Regions from separate parts of the Paenibacillus sp. RC21 genome, predicted to be linked through region 2. Evidence: riboswitches for the same ligand, from Rfam matches in the RefSeq annotation. Region 2 holds a riboswitch; the other holds the start of a gene.

Region 1 (3,420 bases), on a different contig from region 2:
CTGCTGGAAACCATTCTGGAGAGATTTAATCCAGCGACAGATTTGTTTATTTTCAATCATACGTCTCACGATACACTTGATTATACGGGCCGTAAGCTGAATCACGGCAGTAAAGCGATCCTGATGGGTGTAGGTGAGCCTATACGTGAGCTGCCTCGAGCCTATGAAGGAGGCGACCTGCCGGGTATTCGCGAGATTGAGCCGTATTGCGGAGGCTGTCTCATCGTATCCGGTGCGACCTTTGAGCAGGAGCCTGAGTTGGCGGCGCGGGTGCTGGAGCGTCTGGCTGCGGGTGAGCAGGAATGGCCACTTGTCTTTATTGTAGATGATGCCAAGGAAGTCGTTCGCTCACAAGCATCATTCTTGTGGACGGTGTTTACTCGATTTAACCCGGCTACGGATATGTATGCAGATAGCGAGGTGCGTTTGCATCATCTGAACTACAAGCTGCCAATTGTGGTGGATGCACGCATGAAGCCGGGGTACCCGGATGAAGTGCTGCCGCGCGAGGATATTGTTAAGCTTGTAGACCAACGATGGACGAGTTATTTCGCTTGACGCCCTAGTCAACCCAACAACCGGATTTACATTCATAAAAGGAGGCGTGAGCATGATACGCAAGCTGCTAGGCGAGCCGCCACGTGTGGACAAGGGCATCCTGCTGAATGCTATGAACAGCATGTCAGACATGCTAAAAGTACTGGAGCGGCATATTCAGGCCAGTGGAGATCCGACTCATGATTTTCGCAAGGCGGATATTTTGACACGCGGCCTGATGTCATCTTTGGATGAGCTGGAGCAGAGCCATCATGCTGCCGCCTTTTTCCGAACGAAAGTGAAGGCCGGATATGCCGAGGATATGAGCGTTGATGAAAAATCGGATTATGCGCTGTACGTATTCTTTTATAAGGATGGGTTTGTGAGGGTATTTTCCATTTTGGATAAGCTCGGGAACTGGCTCAATGATCTGTATGATCTGAAAACAGGCGAGTATAAGCCGCATTATTCTTATTTTACCGTGCTACGGCAATTCAAGTATTTGAAAATGCATCCTGTAATGACCGACGATCTGAATGATATCAAGGACTCATACACTGACGCGATCAATCGGCTGCGCAAGCGGCGTAACACGGAAATACACTATATGAATACGGAAATGCAGGATGATCTCTGGCAACGGCATCGTGCTTTGTACGGCAAGATACAACTGGAGGATTTGGATCATCACCTGGAGGATTTGAAGCAAGGCCTGGAGATGGTGAACCGTTCCTTGACAACTGCCTTTCGTTATACGGTGAAACAATGGGAGAACAGGGAAGCTCGCCCATAATTATGTGAGAAAATATCCTTTGACAAAGCTATGTAAACTATCTATACTGAAATCTAGTTTCAGAAAAATGATTGAATTATGATTTTAAATATAAACTTAACAGACAGCTAAAGCTGGAGTTTAACATATTTTTCTTATCCAGAGAGGTGGAGGGACTGGCCCGATGAAGCCCGGCAACCCGTTCTTTCCCGGTGTAACACACCGGGAGGGGACATGATGGTGCTAATTCCTACAAAACCGCTAGAGTTATAGCAGTTTTGACAGATGAGAAAAGGTTCGCATAGCGGGGCCCTTTTCATTCTGTGAAAGGGGCTCTTTTTGTATCATCATAGAGATGAACGTTGCTTAAAAGGGTAAGGAAGAGTGAAGGGGGTCGCAGCACGTTGATAGAGCTTAAACAATTAACCAAGCATTATGGCAAAGGCATCCGACGCGTTAGTGCGCTGTCCGGTTTGAATCTTTCTATAAAGCGTGGTGAAATTTTTGGAGTCATCGGTCATTCCGGGGCGGGAAAAAGTACGCTGATCCGCTGTATTAATCTATTGGAACGGCCGACTTCGGGTGAGGTATGGGTAGATGGTGTGAACCTCGCCACCGTGAGCCAATCCCAGTTACAGAAACAGCGTCGTAAAATCGGAATGATCTTTCAGCATTTTAATTTATTATCCTCGGCGACGGTGTATGACAATATTGCCTTTCCGTTGCGTCTGGTGAACACGCCCAAGCAGAAGCTGGACCAGAAGGTTCGTGAATTGCTGGAACTGGTCGGTCTGGAAGAACACAGCGCTAAATATCCGTCACAGCTCTCGGGTGGACAAAAGCAGCGGGTAGGTATTGCACGGGCGCTTGCCAGTGATCCTCATGTACTGCTGTGCGACGAGGCGACCTCAGCGCTTGATCCGCAGACGACAGGGTCCATCCTGAAATTGCTGTTAGACATTAACCAGCGCTTTAATTTGACCATCGTGCTGATTACGCATGAAATGCATGTCATTCAAAGCATCTGTGATCGTGTCGGCGTCATTCATCAGGGCGACATCGTGGAGCAAGGTCCGGTGGCAGAAGTATTCCTCAAGCCGCAGCATCAGGTGACCAAGGACTTTATCCAGCGGGAGTCTGAGCATCCCGAGGAGCTGCAAGCAGCCATAGCAGCAGCAGGGGGCGGGGAATCAGCGCATGTTGTACGGATTTCATTTTTGGGCAGCAAGACATATGATGCGATTCTGTCACGTACAGTCCGCAGCACCGGCGTTGATTTTGCGATCTTGCAGGGTACCATCTCCACGATTAAAAACGTACCGTATGGACAGCTTATCGTCCGTTTTGAAGGTAATCAGGAGGATATTGAGCATACGCTACGCGAAGTGTCCGGTCAGGGACTTGATGTGGAGGTGATCGGACAATGAGTGAACTTGATTTTTCGCAAGTGAGTTGGGAAGAACTAGGTAACTCTACATTAGAGACACTTCAGATGCTCGGTGCATCTGCGTTGTTCACCCTTATTATTGGTTTACCGCTCGGGATTTTATTATTTCTGGCAAGCCGCTCTTCATGGAGTCTGATGAAGGTGATATACGTTGTACTTTCCTTTATCGTAAACATTTTGCGGTCCGTACCGTTTATTATTTTGATTGTTGCACTAATTCCTTTTACGCGGTCGTTGGTTGGTACCTCTACCGGGGTGCTGGGTACGATTCCACCGCTGGTCATTGGCGCTGCGCCATTCTTCGCCCGTCTCGTAGAGACGTCATTGCGCGAAGTGGACAAGGGTGTCATCGAGGCTGCACAAGCCATGGGCGCCTCTACAGGTCAGATTATTAGGCGGGTGCTGTTGCGTGAGGCACTGCCGGGTCTGCTCGCCGCATTAACGATTACCGTCGTTACGCTCGTATCCTATACAGCAATGTCCGGTATGATCGGGGGCGGTGGTTTGGGTACACTGGCTATCAACTACGGATACTACCGTTATGAAACGGCTGTAATGATCGTTGCGGTCATACTGATGGTCGTACTGGTGCAATTGCTGCAAATGGCGGGAGACCGTCTGGTGCGGCATTATACTCGAAAATAGGGAAACCATATAGATATCC
Region 2 (3,420 bases):
TTCTTATCATGGCTGTACAAGCAAAAAGAGACCCAGTATAAGCAGGAACTGAATAAATTCAGTCTGACAAAAACCATTATTGAAGGTATTTCAGACGGTCTTACATTGGAGCATATCGGACTGAAGGCGGGGTTACATCGTAGAGAAATGATTGAAGCAGTAGAGCATTTGGATAGAGATGGAATCGATATGGAAAAACTGATCCGTCAGGAATTGGTGAACGTATCTGAAGAAGAGCAGATGGCGATCTGGTCTGCGTTTGAAGAACTGGGGGATACGCTGCTCAAGCCCGTCATGCTGCGGGTATATGGTGAGGAACAGGCTGCGGAAAAGGGATTGGATCAAGTTTATGAGCGGCTGCGTCTGATTCGTATCCGTTTTCGTCATCAGGTAGCATCAGAACGACATGCGGGATAACATAGCGCAAATATAAAAATAACCACACAAAAAAAGCAGCAGCTATATCCTGTGAGGATACGGCTGCCGCTGATTCTTTTCAAACCCAGTCCTTCTTGCGGAAAATACAAAACATGCTTACACCCAGCGCCACCATAATACCAATGACGACAAAATAACCATAACGTGTATGAAGCTCAGGCATATTATCAAAGTTCATACCATAAATTCCGGTAATAACAGTCAACGGCATAAACACGGTTGTAATCGCTGTAAACACGCGCATGATTTCATTCGCACGGTTAGCGATACTGGATTGATAAGCCTCTCGAAGGTTACCCATTAGATCGCGGTAAGTTTCGAAAGTCTCCGAAATTTTCACGGCATTTTCATAAATGTCGCTGAAATATTTTTGCAATTGATCGTCAATCAGCCGTAAATCCCGTTTGTTCAACGTATTGATGACTTCTTTTTGTGGACCAAGCACTTTTTTCAGCCACAGGATCTCACTGCGTAAGCCGATAATTTCATTCAAATGCGATTTTTTCGTATGCATCAGAATGTCTTCTTCCAGCTTTTCAATGCGAACCTCAATCCGGTCACCAACCAGAAAATAGTTGTCAACAATCAAATCGATCAACAGATACATAAAACGGTCAGGCTGGCTAACCTCCTGCTCCCATAGCATAGGCTTGAGGGTACGTAGCTCATTGATTTTCTGCTTCGTCACCGTAATGATAAAATGGCGGCCTAGGAAAATGTTCAAAGCACGTAAAAATATTTCTTCATCATCAAAACGAATACTGTTTACAACGATAAAATAATGGCTCTCGTAAATTTCAATCTTTGGACGCTGCTCTTCTTCACTCAAACAGTCCTCTACCGCGAGATCATGCATGGAGAACAAAGGCTGGAGCACTGCCAGATCATCAACATCGGCATCAATCCAATAAAAGCCTTCTGCTGGCGGAGTAAGCGCCATTTCAATTTCTTCGACAGGGGTAAAAACCCCATTGTTTACCAAACGGATTTTCATATATGTCACTCCTTATGCTCCGTCGTAACGGAAAATACGTGTATCTCAAGCATAAGGAATGGACTCAGTTAGCCAGTTAGCCGGATCGGGTAAGCGGCATCCCATCAAAAGCCAGAGGCTTTTGGAGCATGCAGAGCCTGGCGTCCCGTCTTTCGGCAAGCTGAAGTCATTCCTATGCTGTTGTTCAGGGATCGCCGCCTATTCGGACTCGGGTCGCCTTCCATTCCGGATTCACCTCACAAATGTTCTTTTTAGGTTGCCACAGTATCGCAGAAAGCACTCTAAATCTGCACCACTGCTTTATATTTTCGCCTATAGCACTTGTATAGTATAACGCTCGGCCTACAGCCTTTCAAGCGCAAAATCATGGGCTAAATCAACAGGAGTGACAAGAGCTTCGGCGATGGGGTAATGTATGATTTAACATATGGAAATGTAAGACGAAATGTGAATGCAGGGGTGGAAAATTACAAGTCCCATCTTGACGAAGCCCAGCGGATGCATTAAAGTGAACAACAAGAACTTTTTATGAACCCAAAATGAATATAGCGAAATCTTATCAAGAGCAGGTGGAGGGACTAGCCCGATGATACCCGGCAACCGGCGATTTTAATCGCACGGTGCTAATTCTTGCAGGACGCGCGCTTTTTACAAAGAGCGATGCCCTGACAGATGAGAGAGGCGCATATGGATACAAATATGACCTTTCTCGTAACCGAGGAAGGTCTTTTTATTATATGCCCGGCATCTCAACATGACGATTTTCGCAAAAAACTTCACCGAACAAGGAGTGAATTTACATGCCGATTAAAATTCCGGATACACTACCTGCCAAGGAAGTGCTGGAGGGCGAAAATATTTTCGTAATGGATGAAAGCCTGGCCTATCATCAGGATATTCGTCCGTTGCGCATCGCCATTTTGAATTTGATGCCTACCAAAGAGACAACGGAAACCCAACTGTTGCGTCTGGTCGGCAATACCCCGCTTCAAGTGGACGTTACGCTGGTGCACATGAAGTCGCATGTATCTAAAAATACATCGCAGGAATATTTGAACATGTTTTATAAAACCTTTGACGAGATCAGAAACAGCCGTTTTGACGGTATGGTTATTACGGGAGCACCCGTTGAACAGCTTGAGTTTGAAGATGTGAACTACTGGGAGGAAATCCGGCAAATTTTTGAATGGACGAAAACGAATGTAACTTCGACCATGCATATCTGTTGGGCTTCACAGGCGGGTCTGTACCATCATTTCGATGTTCCTAAATACGGACTTGATTACAAATGTTTTGGCGTGTTTTCACATAGCGTTATTAAACCTAAAGTGAAATTGCTACGCGGTTTTGATGAATTGTTTTATGCACCTCATTCCCGGCATACAGAGGTTCGGCGCGAAGATATTGAGCATATTGCCGAACTGGAGCTTTTATCCGAATCTGAGGAAGCCGGAGTGTATCTGGTAGCTACGCGTGATGGCAAACAAATCTTTGTGACTGGGCATTCCGAATACGATCCACTTTCCCTGAAATGGGAATATGATCGTGATGTCGCCAAAGGGATGGATATTGAAGTACCGAAAAATTATTTTCCCAACAATGACCCTGAGCGTACACCGCCCTCAACCTGGCGTGCGCATGCCAATTTATTATTTTCAAATTGGCTCAACTATTATGTATACCAAGAAACCCCTTTCGATATCGGGCCCCAGATTTAAAAAAGGGGCTTAACGTTTATATCTACGCAGTACCACCTTGCAGCAGCGCAGCAGTATAGATGTGATAATCCAATTTTGCAGCATATGTTACAGCACCTATTGTGGAAATGAACAGGAGGATTCATATGAGTGAGAAACAGTGGAAAATCGAAAGCAGATTAGCACAAATTGGTTCAATCGAAGAGCCGGTAACCGGAGCAGTGAATTTTCCGATTTATCAATCTACGGCGTTTCGCCATCCCCGTTTGGGTCAAAGCACAGGATTTGATT

What was found. Region 2 has a riboswitch for S-adenosylmethionine ahead of metA (homoserine O-acetyltransferase MetA). Riboswitches for the same ligand answer to the same signal wherever they lie in the genome.
Region 1: it holds a riboswitch for S-adenosylmethionine, as region 2 does, so the genes downstream of both, ABIA61_RS18355 (methionine ABC transporter ATP-binding protein) here and metA (homoserine O-acetyltransferase MetA) in region 2, are expected to answer to the same signal.

What each region holds. Positions count from the first base shown of each region.
Region 1 is NZ_JBIYCS010000005.1:277,444-280,863, reverse strand. Features, by position in the region: gene ABIA61_RS18365 (UbiD family decarboxylase) at 1-558, shown strand, start outside; gene ABIA61_RS18360 (Cthe_2314 family HEPN domain-containing protein) at 611-1,330, shown strand; SAM riboswitch class I at 1,462-1,601, shown strand; gene ABIA61_RS18355 (methionine ABC transporter ATP-binding protein) at 1,714-2,736, shown strand; gene ABIA61_RS18350 (methionine ABC transporter permease) at 2,733-3,401, shown strand.
Region 2 is NZ_JBIYCS010000003.1:771,323-774,742, forward strand. Features, by position in the region: gene ABIA61_RS13335 (HRDC domain-containing protein) at 1-417, shown strand, start outside; gene corA (magnesium/cobalt transporter CorA) at 497-1,432, opposite strand; SAM riboswitch class I at 1,986-2,111, shown strand; gene metA (homoserine O-acetyltransferase MetA) at 2,233-3,150, shown strand; gene ABIA61_RS13350 (PLP-dependent transferase) at 3,276-3,420, shown strand, end outside.